Regions from separate parts of the Shewanella sp. Choline-02u-19 genome, predicted to be linked through region 3. Evidence: predicted binding sites of a transcription regulator. Region 3 holds the regulator's gene; each other region holds the start of a gene.
The links. Region 3 encodes ArgR, which controls arginine synthesis, uptake and breakdown. Its sites were predicted from a motif close to ANTGAATANNTATTCANT; they were not measured.
Positions count from the first base shown of each region.

Region 1: the regulator ArgR is predicted to act here: its motif matches at 2,158-2,175, upstream of CXF83_RS16965 (OadG family protein).
Region 2: the regulator ArgR is predicted to act here: its motif matches at 1,819-1,836, upstream of CXF83_RS07570 (YjiH family protein).

Region 1 covers NZ_PJBE01000013.1:2,369,428-2,374,273, forward strand. Annotated here, with positions in the region: gene oadA (sodium-extruding oxaloacetate decarboxylase subunit alpha) at 1-1,785, opposite strand, end outside; gene CXF83_RS16965 (OadG family protein) at 1,803-2,048, opposite strand; gene CXF83_RS16970 (BatD family protein) at 2,571-3,827, opposite strand; gene CXF83_RS16975 (vWA domain-containing protein) at 3,820-4,846, opposite strand, start outside.
Region 2 covers NZ_PJBE01000013.1:165,461-170,306, reverse strand. Annotated here, with positions in the region: gene CXF83_RS07575 (methyl-accepting chemotaxis protein) at 7-1,551, shown strand; gene CXF83_RS07570 (YjiH family protein) at 1,908-3,263, shown strand; gene CXF83_RS07565 (UDP-2,3-diacylglucosamine diphosphatase) at 3,413-4,339, shown strand; gene CXF83_RS07560 (GNAT family N-acyltransferase) at 4,390-4,846, shown strand, end outside.
Region 3 covers NZ_PJBE01000012.1:918,446-923,291, reverse strand. Annotated here, with positions in the region: gene ispB (octaprenyl diphosphate synthase) at 1-772, shown strand, start outside; gene mdh (malate dehydrogenase) at 848-1,783, opposite strand; gene argR (transcriptional regulator ArgR) at 2,135-2,605, shown strand; gene CXF83_RS06035 (cupin domain-containing protein) at 2,767-3,237, shown strand; gene CXF83_RS06030 (Dyp-type peroxidase) at 3,290-4,222, opposite strand; gene CXF83_RS06025 (ABC transporter ATP-binding protein) at 4,551-4,846, opposite strand, start outside.

The sequences.
Region 1 (4,846 bases), on a different contig from region 3:
ACCAACTGATACCGAATCACCCTCTTTAACCCAAACCTGAGAGATCACTCCATCAGCCTCGGCTCTTATTTCCGTTTCCATCTTCATCGCTTCTAAAATAATGACAACATCACCCTCTTTAACCGTGTCACCAGGAGACACATGCACTTTAAAAATATTACCTGATAGCGGTGCATTTTGTTCTAACTTGACCACCAACGACTCAACGGCGGCAGTTGTTGCGGGTGCAGCAAAAGGAATCACATTTTCGGCAGAGCTTATTTCACTGATATCCCCCCCTTCGGCCACTTCAACGACAAATCGCTGACCCTGCACTGTTACAGTGTAAGTTGCTGGCCCTTGCTTATTGGCAGCTGCTAGCTCTGCTTTTTTTATTTGTTCGAGCGCTTTTGCAGCCACTTCAGGTTTGGGTTCAAATGCGTCTGGATTATTGCGATTTTTAAGGAATTTGAGTCCAATTTGAGGAAATAATGCGTAGGTTAATACATCATCATCCACCTCTGTTGATAGGGTAATAGCTTCAGCTTTGGCCTTTTCAGCTAACTCAAGACGTAACCTGTCGAGCTCAGCTTCGAGTAAGTCAGCTGGGCGACAAGTTATTGCTTCAGCGCCCGCTAAAACGCGTTGCTGCAGCTCGCTATTCACGGGTGCTGGCGTGGCGCCATATTCGCCCTTGAGTACGCCTTCAGTCTCTTTGGTAAGCGATTTATAACGCTCACCCGTCAGCACGTTAATCACCGCTTGGGTGCCGACAATTTGAGAAGTTGGCGTGACTAAGGCTATGAAACCTAAGTCTTCACGAACCCGTGGGATCTCTTCTAACACTAAATCTAACTTGTCTGCAGCGCCTTGCTCTTTTAGCTGGCTTTCCATATTGGTCAGCATGCCACCAGGGACTTGTGCACGAAGAATGCGCGAATCAATGCCTTTAAGTTCACCTTCGAAAGCTGCATATTTTTTGCGTACCACTCTAAAGTAAGCTGCTATCTCTTCCAATAACGCCATGTCATAACCGGTCGCTCTGTCAGTATCTTCAACCATTGCAACCAGAGTTTCTGTCGCGCTGTGACCATAAGTCTGACTCATTGACGAAATGGCGGTATCAAGTACATCAATGCCCGCTTCTATCGCTTTTTGGTAGGTGGCGGTGCTAAGACCTGTTGTTGCATGGCACTGCATAGAAACAACCAAATCTGTTTGAGATTTGATTTGGCTAATCATGTCAAAGGCATCGAACGGCTTTAATAGCCCGGCCATATCTTTGATACATAAAGAATGACAGCCCATATCTTCAAGACGCTTAGCCATGTCAATCCAAGTGTCCATCGTGTGCACTGGGCTCGTTGTGTAGGAGATAGTACCTTGCGCATGAGCGCCGACGTCAACAACAGACTTAACAGCGGTTTCAAGGTTACGCACATCATTCATTGCATCGAAAATTCGGAATACATCAACCCCGTTAGTGTGAGCACGTTCAACAAAACGGTTAACTAAATCATCAGCATAGTGACGGTAGCCTAAAAGATTTTGTCCTCTTAGCAGCATTTGTTGAGGTGTATTAGGCATGGCTTTTTTAAGCTCTCTAATACGTTCCCATGGATCCTCACCAAGATAACGGATGCAAGCGTCAAACGTTGCTCCGCCCCAAGATTCTAGCGACCAAAAGCCGACTTTATCGAGTAATGGCGCAATAGGTAACATATCTTCGGTGCGCAACCGAGTAGCGAGAATGGATTGGTGAGCATCTCTTAAGACGACGTCGGTTAAAGCCAGTGGCTTGCTCATGGTAACTCCCTACTTATTTATGCTTTTTGGCGGTGCTGATGAATTGCAGAGGCGATAACGGCTGCCATTAAAGGACTCACTGCGGGTTTAGTTACCGCCGGTTGGCGAGCATTAACGGTTATTTTCTCTTGGGGTGCAGGCGCATATTTTTTAGCAACTAGCTTCATTCCCAAAATCAATATACCTAAAAATACAAAAACCAACGACATGCCGAGGATCATGATCCCCAGCGCATCGGTTAACTGTTCTGATATTGTTTCCATCTCTTCCTCTCTCCAGCCCTATATACACTAAGACAAAACGGTGCAACCAAATCAGTGTATGTTAGTTTTGTCGGCCCATTTTACGGATTATGTAAATATACTGGAATAAAACAAATATTTATTCACTAACAGTTCACATGTTATGCATTCATTTCGATAATGCCTAAGCTTAAAGCAGCTAGAAGACTGCTATCATCGACAAAAACAATAACCAATCTATAACAAAATAGCGAGGCCTTTGTAAATTGGTCATACCAATAAGCATAAAAATATTACTACACTGATGATGATTCTATAATTTATTATTGAAATAACCAGTGAATCATCAGCGTAAGCCATGGCAATCCAAAATATTTATAATTTGAATCTTAAGTTAAAGGAAAGTAATTTCAGATATAAGAACAAAGAGTAACCCAGTAGCTAGAATGAGATCTTATGCACTAATCAATCAAACTATGGGTCTCGTTAAACTTAGTTTTTTCAGGAGTACAAATTAACTGGGTAGCCCTTTTGCAAAAGCCATTATTTTATTAAGTTCCTAAAGGCTTCTCTTACGAAAAGCTTCTCCTCCTTTTTCAACTTAAACCCATGGTCATCGTTTTCAGCTGTTGAGCTAAAGCATGCTCTAAATAGCTGCGATATAAGCTGGTGTTTTTGCAGTACCTTGGTGGAAGCATGCGGCGTTTGCAGCGATAACGAAGGTTTTATTGTGGCTGGTGCAGATATAAGATCACCACGCCGATACAATAGGTTGATAAATTCACGCCAGTCTTTTACTAACAATGCTTGGGTCAGCTTTACTCGTATCGGTAGCGTTTGCTTTTTTAGCCCCAATATAAGCAAAACAACTAACATCAAGACGATGATACTGAGCAATACGCTATAACGGTCAATATTAGCCCCAGTAACGTTAAGTTTAATCTCAGAGAAATTTAACCGATGTAAACCAACGTCAGGATCCCACCAAAGTACCTCTTCTCCTCCGACTACAAATTCTCCACCAGCTTCGATAATGTAGTTAAACTCTTGGCTCAATATTGCGCTGTTTTCACCACGATTATTATTGTCAGTCAGTTCAGCTTCAAGCGGCATAACACTAACGCCATCTGGTGCTGTCATGAATATTCGAGGGATATTCATTGCAGGGAGGTTAGTCACAGAAATCTTGATTTCACGCTTAATCACGTCACCAACATTGTAACTTGGCTGTGACACTGACCATTGATCCTCAATCAATACTGATCCTGATACGATGTATTGTTCAGCATGTATAAGGCTTGCTGGGATATGCGCATAAAGCACTACAGCATCCGATATCAATATTGCAGTCTTAGACTCTCCGCTAATGTTGTCCATATACTTGACCTTGAATCGAACACTCGGCACCTCTATAACGCCTTTATGTTCGGGGTAAAGATACACTTCCCAGATCTGAGAGGAGAGCGCTGTCCCAGCGATTGTTCTGTTGCCATTAATGGCAAATGAAGATGCTTGAGACAATCGAGCACTGGACATCGAAGGTAAATCAAACTCGGTGCCGCCGTTAAAAAAACCGTTAACAAGTAGCTCAAAACGCAATACAGTTTGTTCACCGACCACAGGATGAACATTAGATACTTGAGTCAAAATCTGGCTCGAAGGAGCCACGGTGTTTACAGCATTAGTATTAGTGGCTGCCGCACTAGCGTTGATACAAACCATACAAAATAAAAATAAAGCGACCCGCTTACATTGCAGAGTTATTGAATGAAGAGTTAAATTGAACGTCTTGCTAATCATTCCCCTCCTCCTTAGCGTCAGCGTTGCTATTCGCCTTTGGCGGTAGAGATCTATCTTCTTGCTGGGACTCATTGTACTGAGCTTGGAATTTTGCAGCTAAAAACTTTTGCGGGTCTTTACTGATATCCCTTAACCACTGTTGCTTTTTAGTATCACTGTTTAATAACTCTTCAACTGACAACTGCTGCAGTTCAACTTCTATTTTGCCCATTTGCGGTTTGTCAGCACCAAGATCCATATCGGTCATATCGTCAGGATTAATCGACTCTGGTGGGTTTTCCTCTTGTTGACTCTCCCCAAGCTGCTTAATGTCTTTTATCAGCTGAGTCACTATTTGTAAGTTCTTGCTAGCGCCGGGGAAATCAGGTTCAATGTCGAGTAACAATTGATAAAGCGTCTTTGCTTTACTGTAGTTGCGCCCACGAGTGTAGGTCATTGCCAGGTTAAACAGGCTTTGTAAATCATCCTGCTGACGATATATCTTAGCGGCCTTGCTGTACTCTTTTGCTTGATAATAGGCGCGGGCTTTCCAGCTAGGATCTTCAAAGCGTAATGCGGCTTCTTGATAATCACCTTTGTCGTAATAGTATTGACCTTGCTGATCGGCACTAAAGAATAAGTCTAGCCACTGTGCATGGACTGGTACTGGCATCAAACTGACGCAGAGCACAATAGAGCTAGCCCAATACAGACTAAAGCCTCGACGAAAAAACAGTAATAATAGCAACGCAGCCGGATAGAGTAACCAGTAGCCTTGATTAACCACCAGACTCGATTGACTGAGAGCAGCCTGTTCTAGCTTTGATACTTGCTCAAGCCAATTGTCATTGCCAGACAAAAGGCCATCCGCAGTCATCACCGTAAAGCCAAGCTGCGTCGCAGAAGACTCGGCTGATGCCGTTAATGCAGCGAATAACACTTGTGCATGCTGTTTTTGAGTGAACTTAGCCAATGCTTGGCCTTGGCCTGCAAAGCCATCCGATAAGACAAGTAAGTCGAAACCAAACTCTTGTGCGTCG
Region 2 (4,846 bases), on a different contig from region 3:
ATAATAATGACAAGAAACAATGCAAACATAGTCAACCGGGAAGTTAGACTAACCTCTTCAGATCAATTGATATCAAGCACTGATAAACGAGGGATTATCACCTACGTTAATCAGCGATTTATCGAAATATCAGGCTATACAGAGAATGAACTGCTTGGCCAACATCATAATCTTGTACGACATCCTGACATGCCTAAAGCAGCCTTTAAAGAGATGTGGGCAAAACTCGAAGCCGGACAATCATGGCGCGGTATTGTTAAAAACCGCTGTAAAAACGGCCATTTTTACTGGGTTGATGCTTTTGTGTCGCCACTATTTGAACAGAGCGAGCTGGTTGGTTATCAATCTGTACGCGTTGCGCCTAAGATCGAATACATCAATAAGGCGCAAAAGATCTATCAACGACTCAATTTAGGTAAACGTGTTAGCGACCCTATTAGCTTAGCCAATAAACGCCTGCTATCTGCATTTTGTGCCAGCCTCGGTTTAGCAGCTGCTGGTTATATTTGGGGTTGGGGCGTAATTTTAGCCGGTATCGTGTTAATGGGCGTAAACCTTGTCATCTTTTATGACGAAGCCTTTCGTATTCCCGCTCGATTAATACAGATGAAACAGCAGCATGACTCTGTCAGTCGTTTTATCTATTGCGGTCGAGATACCTCTTCGTTGCTTGATTTTCAGTTGATGATGAAAGACGCCAAACTGCAAGGTGTGCTGGGACGCTCACAAGATAATGCCGAACATATTGATGCCATATCCACTCAATTAATGACTGCCGCCCAACAAGCCCATGCTGGATTGAATATTGAAAACCAACAAATAGAACAAATCGCCAGTGCCACTGAGGAGATGGCCGCCACCATTACAGAGGTCGCTTCGAATATTCAATCAACCTCTAATCGCATTCAAGACACTTACCAGCTTTGCCATGAAAGCCGTGACAAAATGCAAAGAAGTGCAGCAAGCATTAGTGAGTTAACTGATTCAGTGACAGAAGCAGCGGCGAATGCACAATTGCTAAACAAAGAAGCAGAGCGAGTAGCCAGTGCAATGTCTGAGATTGATGCCATTGCCGAACAAACCAATTTACTCGCGCTTAACGCTGCTATCGAAGCCGCAAGAGCCGGTGAGCAAGGGCGAGGATTTGCAGTTGTTGCAGATGAAGTTCGCGCACTATCTAGCCGCACACAACAGTCAACAGAAAGTATCTCTAAGAGTGTCGATAAGATGTTTACCATGCTGACTCAATGGTCAAAACAGATGGATGAAAGTAAGTCACAAGCATTGTTATGCACTGACGATGCCGAGATTTCAGCGCAAAAAGTCGACACTATTTTTGAAGCAGTAAAAAATATTCACGATTTAGCGCAACAAAATGCCGTTGCCGCAGAGCAACAAACCTTAGTTGTCGGTGAAATAAACCAAAATATTAGTCACATTAGCCAAGCATCAAATGAAAATTTGAATGCTATTGATGTGGTTGAAACATCGGTTAAAGAGTTAAAAATTAATGCTGAAAAAGCAAAATCTTTGAGAAAAACATTTAGTTAGTTTGCCCTCCGTAATATGTGTTGTCGTTACCACTAGTGGGTAGCGACAACATCCGCCGCACCAAACAATCAACAACTAAGAAACATAAACAAACCATTGTTTTAAATGAATATAAACAAAAAATATTTTTGTGCTTTTGCTGCTTATTCCGATACAATATAAATAGTCATTTAGAGTTAATAACTATTCGCTAGTCTTGATATATTCTATATAACAAGAGAATCGTTTTACTTAGATGTTTTAAGGCGGTAACCTCGCCTGCTAGCGGTTGAATGAATATTCAATACATTATTTGCTTAAGTACCAATTCAGCTTTAACGCTGTAAAGCAAAACTCGATATTTAGGGTAATAAAAAGTGTCAGAAAAACAAACCCATAACATTAAAACCATACTTACGTTTATTGTGCCATCACTGATCGGTCTACTGTTATTCATGACCCCCATCAGTTATCAAGACGCAATCACCATTCCAATTGCAATTATCTCTAAAGGTCTACAGAGCCTGCTGGGTGACGCTCTCATCGGTATTGTCACTGCGATTGTTATCTTTACTGCTTTGGCATCATTAGTCGTTAAAGTCGCACAGCCTAAATTTGTGATTAAAAGCGTTTTTTTAAACTCCTTGTTTAATGTCACCCCTATTTGGTTAGTGATCCGCATACTCGGTGCCATCTTTATCAGCTTAACCTTCTTCGAAGTCGGTCCTGAAGCTATTCGCTCTGGTAGTACTGGTGCACTGGTTCTCAACGACCTATTGCCGGTACTGTTTTCAGTCTTCTTATTTGCAGGGATGTTACTGCCGCTATTACTAAACTTTGGTTTACTGGAGCTATTAGGCACACTGCTGACTAAAGTCATGCGTCCTATCTTCAATCTACCGGGTCGAAGTGCCATTGATTGTATGGCATCTTGGTTAGGAGATGGCAGTGTCGGTATTTTGATGACCAGCAAGCAATACGAAGCACGCTTCTATACTCAACGTGAAGCTGCTGTGATTGGTACAACATTCTCAGCAGTATCGATAACCTTTTCACTGGTGGTTATCTCGCAAGTTCAGCTAGAACACCTATTTGTTCCTTTCTATCTCACGGTATGTTTTGCCGGTTTTGTCGCAGCGATAATTGTGCCTAAACTGCCTCCCCTATCGTGGAAAAAAGACCTCTATATTGATGAAACACCCCGCCATAAAGATGATGAAGTCATCCCAGCCGGCCATGGCGTATTCTCTTGGGGTTTAGATCTAGCACTGACCAAAGCCTCTCGCGCTGGCGGCATCAAACATACATTGACCGACGGTGTTAAAAACGTAGTTGATATGATTTTTGGTGTGATCCCAGTGGTGATGGGTATTGGTACCATCGCCTTGATGGTTGCCGAATTCACGCCAATATTTAACTATCTTGGTATGCCGTTTATCCCGCTACTGGAACTATTACAAGTACCAGAAGCTGCTGAAGCCTCTAAAACAATTGTGGTGGGTTTTGCGGATATGTTTATTCCGGCCATTCTTGCCAGCTCTATTGAGTCAGACATGACCCGCTTTATTATTGCGGCATTGTCAGTCACGCAGCTTATCTATATGAGTGAAGTTGGCGCACTATTGATGGGCAGTAAAATTCCTGTCAATTTCCTTGAGCTTGCAGTGGTCTTTATCTTAAGAACACTGGTGACTCTGCCTGTTATAGCAGGGATCGCCCACCTGATTTTCTAGTTTTTATAGAGAAACAGTCAAGGTCAATAATCGGAGCGCATAAGCGCTCCTTTTTTTTGCCTCGTCATCAACATGCCACAAATAGTTCATCTGCTAGTCAACTGCCGCTTTTACTCTATTGTCATATCCCCGCTTTCACTGGCAGGACAATGGAAAACAAACAGCAAGGAATTGCCGCAACAGAACTCGAAAACAGCCTTGGAGACCGCAGCCTACCGCCGCAGAATGACACGGTTAAGCCCATAAATAGTGCCCGATTAAATCAAGCGCAACACTATAATGCCATTTGGCTTTCAGATGTTCACCTTGGCAGTAAAGACTGCAAAGCAGAGTATCTACTACAACTGTTAAATTCACTGCAAACAGACATCCTGTTTCTGGTTGGCGATATCTTTGACATATGGGCGCTAAAACGTAAATTCCTTTGGCCTCAATCACATAACCTAGTTCTACAAAAATTGCTCAAAATGGCACGAGAAGGCACACGTATTGTGTATATTCCGGGTAATCACGATGAAGCCCTAAAGCCCTACGATGGTTTTTGTCTGTTGGACCTCACCATTACCAAAGAGCATATTCACACCACAGTGTCAGGGCGTAAAGTGTTGGTATTACATGGCGACCAATTTGACTCTGAAGTGTGTATTGGCCGCGCCTACGCCAAATTGGGCGATCACCTTTATGACTTGCTGTTATTCCTAAATCGCCAACTGCATAAAGTGCGCAGCCAATTGGGTTATCCGTACTGGTCACTCGCCAGTTACGTCAAACTCAGGGTCAGCAAAGCGCAACAAGCCATTAAAAATTATCGCAACGCCGTCACCCGCTATGCAAAGCGCATGGAAGTGGATGTTGTCGTTTGTGGTCATATCCACCAGCCAGAACTCACGGTTACCGACAATATGGTTTACGCCAACGACGGAGATTGGGTGGAAAACTGCACCTTTATAGCCGAGTCCGATTCGGGTGATATCCAACTGCTGAAATGGCAAGAAGCTACAGCCTGCGCCCGACTTATCAGCGCAATTCAATTTAGCCAGCACTCAGGTTCACCAATGATAAAGCGCGTAGCTTAGCTCATATCTGTTCATAGCAGCTCGTCAGTCCTCATCAATAGGGTTTTATTATGATTTTCAATGTCGACAATGTTGTAGAACAAAACTTACCGATGCTCGATAAAACCCCTTGGCTAGCCACGCCCACCAAGGCGATGCTGCGTTACCTGCTCAAGGAGAAAGAGTGTAATGACATTGCTAATCAATTCTCCTATTTAAAAGGGGTAGATTTTGTCGAGCAGGTACTCAATAGTTTCAATTTCAACTACAGCGTGCCCAATAGCGAGATAGAAAACATCCCTATTGAAGGGCGAGTGGTCATCTACGCCAACCATCCTATCGGCTCTCTTGACGCCTTAGCCATGATAAAACTTATCAGCAAGGTGAGACCCGACATAAAAGTGGTCGCCAATGAACTGCTGATGGCACTTGAACCGCTGCATTCAATACTGCTGCCGGTTCGTAATATGACGGGGGGCACGCCAAAACAACACCTCAATAATATCCATCAGCATCTACGAGATGAAG
Region 3 (4,846 bases):
AAAGTTGGCAGCAATAATCGAGTTTATTCATACAGCGTCACTACTGCATGATGACGTCGTTGATGAATCTATGCTCCGTCGCGGCAGAGAAACAGCGAATGCATTGTTTGGTAATAGTGCCAGTGTATTAGTGGGTGACTTCCTTTATACGCGTTCATTCCAAATGATGACTGAGCTTAAAAGCTTAGACGTACTTGAAATACTCGCTGACGCCACTAACGTACTCGCCGAAGGTGAAGTCCTGCAATTGATGAATTGTAACGACCCAGACACCACTGAAGAAAGCTACATGCGTGTCATCTATTGTAAGACAGCAAAATTGTTTGAAGCTGCAACACGCTTAGCGGGTTTATTAGCCGAAAGCTCTGAAGAGATACAAACAGCACTTGCTGAGTATGGTAAGTTTTTGGGTACCGCCTTTCAATTAACTGATGACCTACTTGATTACACAGCAGAAACAGAAGAGCTAGGTAAGAACATAGGTGATGATTTAGCTGAAGGAAAACCAACTTTACCGTTGATCTTTGCCATTGCCAAAGGTAACGACACAGAGAAAGCGCTCATTAGAGAAGCGATTGAAAAAGGTGACGGTACAGAGCACATTGAAGTGATTATAAGCGCCTTAAAGCGTTGTGGTGCGCTTGAATATACTGAACAGCGAGCCATAGAAGAGTCTAACAAGGCTATCGCCGCATTAGCTATATTGCCAGAGTCAGAATACAAAACAGCACTAATTTCACTGGCTAAGATAGCCGTACAGCGTAGTCACTAGTTTTATTGACTCAATAAAAACGGAGCCAATTGGCTCCGTTTTTTCGTTAAGGGCTTACATTGTCAAAAGGTAAGCTTACTTAACAAATTCGATACCAAGCTTAATATCTGCTTTTAGCGTATCTAGCATTGCATCACGAGCACTTGCTTCAAATGCGCTAACGTCACCATATGCTAATACTTCTTCAACACCATTTTTACCAAGAACAATAGGTTGAGCGAAAAACTCAGCATGTTCGCTGCCGCCATCTACGTAGGCACATTCAACAACGTTTGCTTCGCCTTGCAAGCCACGAACGAGAGAAAGACCGAAACGACAAGCTGCTTGTCCCATAGAAAGTGTCGCACTACCGCCACCCGCTTTAGCTTCAACAACTTCAGTACCTGCATTTTGGATACGCGTTGTTAACGCTGCAACTTCTTCATCAGTAAAGCTAACGCCTTTAACCTGTGAAAGAAGTGGCAGAATAGTCACACCACTATGGCCACCGATAACGTTCACTTTAACGTCTGCTACGTTTAAGCCTTTTGCTGCAGCAACAAAGGTTTCAGAACGAATAACATCAAGCGTCGTCACACCGAATAAACGGTTCTTATCATACACACCCGCTTTCTTAAGCACTTCAGCAGCAATAGCAACTGTCGTATTCACAGGGTTAGTGATAATAGCGATAAGCGCGGTAGGGCAAGTCGCAGCACACTTTTCAACAAGGTTTCTTACGATCCCAGCGTTGATGTTGAATAGATCTGAGCGATCCATACCAGGCTTACGTGCAACACCCGCAGAAATAAGGACCACATCGGCACCGTCTAATGCAGCAGAAGGATCTTCACCCGCAAATCCTTTTACTTCAACCGCTGTTGGGATGTGGCTTAAATCAACGGCAACACCTGGTGTTACAGGTGCAATATCATAAAGCGACAATTTTGAACCCGCAGGTAGTTGAGTTTTTAATAGTAGGGCAAGCGCCTGGCCAATACCGCCAGCAGCTCCAAGTACAGCAACTTTCATAGTTATCTCCGTCAATTCTCGGATTTTTGTGATTTAGATCCGCTTTTCTAATGGCGCAACAGTACTGGATTCACAACTAAAATTCAATTATCCCTTAGTCGTGTTCATTCTATTCTAGATTCACAATGCCACTTACCATCGCTTTAAACGCCCAGCCCGTCTAGCTTTGCTATCAAATCGCTTGCAAAAGATCAGTATAAAAATAAATAGAATTTATACTCTAATGAATTTAGTACCGCTCAACAAAACAACTCGCTGTGAATTATTATTCAAAAAAACGAATAAAATTTGACATGAAAGGCGAATATAATCATCATAGAGCGGATTTTTTTGAATAAAGAATAATAATATATGCAAACAAGCAAAAATCAGGACGATCTCGTTAGAACCTTTAAGTTGATCTTAAAAGAGGAGCGTTTTGGCTCCCAAAGTGAAATAGTGATAGCGCTTCAAGCTGAAGGCTTTAGCAATATCAACCAATCAAAAGTCTCGCGTATGCTGAGTAAGTTTGGCGCAGTTCGAACCCGAAATGCTAAACAGCAAATGGTTTACTGTTTACCCGCTGAGCTTGGTGTACCAACTGCTGGTAGTCCACTTAAAAACCTTGTACTTGATGTGGATCATAACCAGTCAATGATCGTTGTTCGAACCAGCCCAGGTGCGGCACAGTTAATCGCCCGATTACTTGATTCGATAGGTAAGCCAGAAGGTATTCTAGGCACGATAGCGGGTGATGATACTATCTTTATCAGTCCGTCAAATATCGACATGATTGTGGATACAGTAGAAACGGTTAAATCATTGTTCAATTACATGGATTAACTTTTTCTGCCAGCAAAATAAGGGCGGAAACGCCGCCCTACCTCCCTTTAAGCCAAATGCCAACGCTACCTTTATACAATATATTGAATATGTTATTTTTTATTATATCAATATGGTTATACTGCCAGTAGGGCAGCATTCCTAAGTTGAGGATAATAAAGATGAAAAACAAACTGATTAATGTTTCTGATGTTGGCTGGGAGTCTTGGTCACATGAAAATAATTACGGCAGTGATCAAAAGCACATTGGTGATACTGCTGGGGCTGAAAAAGTTGGCGTAACCATGGAAAAGGTAGCACCAGGCATGGCGTCAGCACTTGCTCATTATCACACTAAAGAAGAGGAACACATTTACGCGATGCAAGGGGAAGCCACTCTCTATATTGATGATGAACCTCATGTTTTTAGCGAAGGAAAATATATCTGCTTCACAGCCAACTCTGGTATCGCCCATAAAATAGTTAATAATAGCGATGCCGATTTCATTTTTTTAGTGGTCGGTAGCCGTGATACCCATGATGTCGTTGTTTATCCCGAAACCAATAAAGTACTCGTCCGGAGTATGAATGAGGTTTATGACCGCAGCCCTACTAGCTACTTTAATAACGATAAAGAAGAACAAGAAAAATAGCAGGCATAAAAAAACGCACTTATTGTGCGTTTTTTTTACAGATTAACCAGGCTTATGCGGATCGTTCTAAAAAATCTATCGATGGCACAAAAAAGGATGACCCTGTTAGTGCTTGAGTAAAATGCATCAGATGATCATGATTACCTTCTGTATCACCATAGATCATACTTTCGAGCATTTTTTCAAAATTCACCGAGTTTCCACACATAGAGATAAACATTAAACCTTGTTCTTTAACCGAACCATAAGGCATGCTTTGACGTAATATTTCCATTGAATTACCGTCATCATCTTTAAGATTAACTCGCTTAATATGACTTGTTAATGGCTTATCTGCAGAGGCGTATTCAATATTTTCAGCTTTGGTACGACCAATGATATCTTCTTGTTTCTTATCTGGCAGTCGATTCCACTTACTCAAATTATGAGCAAATTTTTGTACATGAATATAACTGCCGTTTTTAAACTCGTTATCTTCATCTCCAACCAGTGCAACACTTTGACGGCTGCGGCCCTTGGGGTTTTCAGTGCCGTCAACAAAGCCTGTTAGGTCGCGACTATCCATAAAACGGAAGCCGCGCTCTTCATCTATCAACTCTACGAGTCCATCAAACATTTGACACACTTCATTGGCCACTAAATGGAGAATATCGAAGCGATCACCACGCAGCTGCACAAAGAGATCATATTCGATCGCCGGCGCATCTCTATTCTCTTGATTCATCGCAGGAAATGGCTTTAATTGGCGTGGTCTGCCTACCGGGTAAAGCGCATCCCAATAGTTTGCCCCAACGGCAACAAACCCGTTGAATGCACTATCCGCAAATTGATCTGCAAGATCGTGAATATATTGGGCCACATTTGCAACACATGGGCGCATTTGCGATTCGATACCATCATTAGCATTAAACATTAAATAGACACTGTGCAAATTTCCTTCTGCACAAACTCCTAGTTGTTCACGAGGCATAACCTGACTATCCATTTTTATATGTAACCCTTATTTTGCATTAATCATCGGCAATATTATCTACAACTTTAGCATCTAATAATTCTACCTGACGCACATTAACCAGAATAAAGACTTATATTTAGCCTACTTGCAAAGCGCTATACTTGTGTCACATTGCTTTTGTCTTATAGCATGCGCACGAGTAAGCCGTTAATTAATTTTATATTAAACGCTCTAAACCCAAGCTTACTAAAATTGTCACTAAACGGCGATAAAAACAACACATTAAACGATGAATTAAACTCTCAATGTTTTCTTACCTCACTTCAAACGCGCAGATATTAGGTTAGTGCTACCTCCGTTAGAGTAAAATTAAATGGTGTCGTGTTGCTGTAATTGCCACTTTTTCACCAATATTGATATCTAAGCATTCACTATGGACATCGAGCGTGATGTCATCAATTTGGACCAAATACTGGCAGACATGCCCAAGAAAACGACGCTCAATGACTTCACCTAAGCCCTTGTCGTTTTTAGATATGACTAAGTGCTGTGGCCTTAACAAAAGCTCAGCTTCATCATTTAGCGCCACCATCAGCGGACGGTCACTTTCAATATCACCAATAAGTGTAGACACGGTTTTATCCGCAATCACTT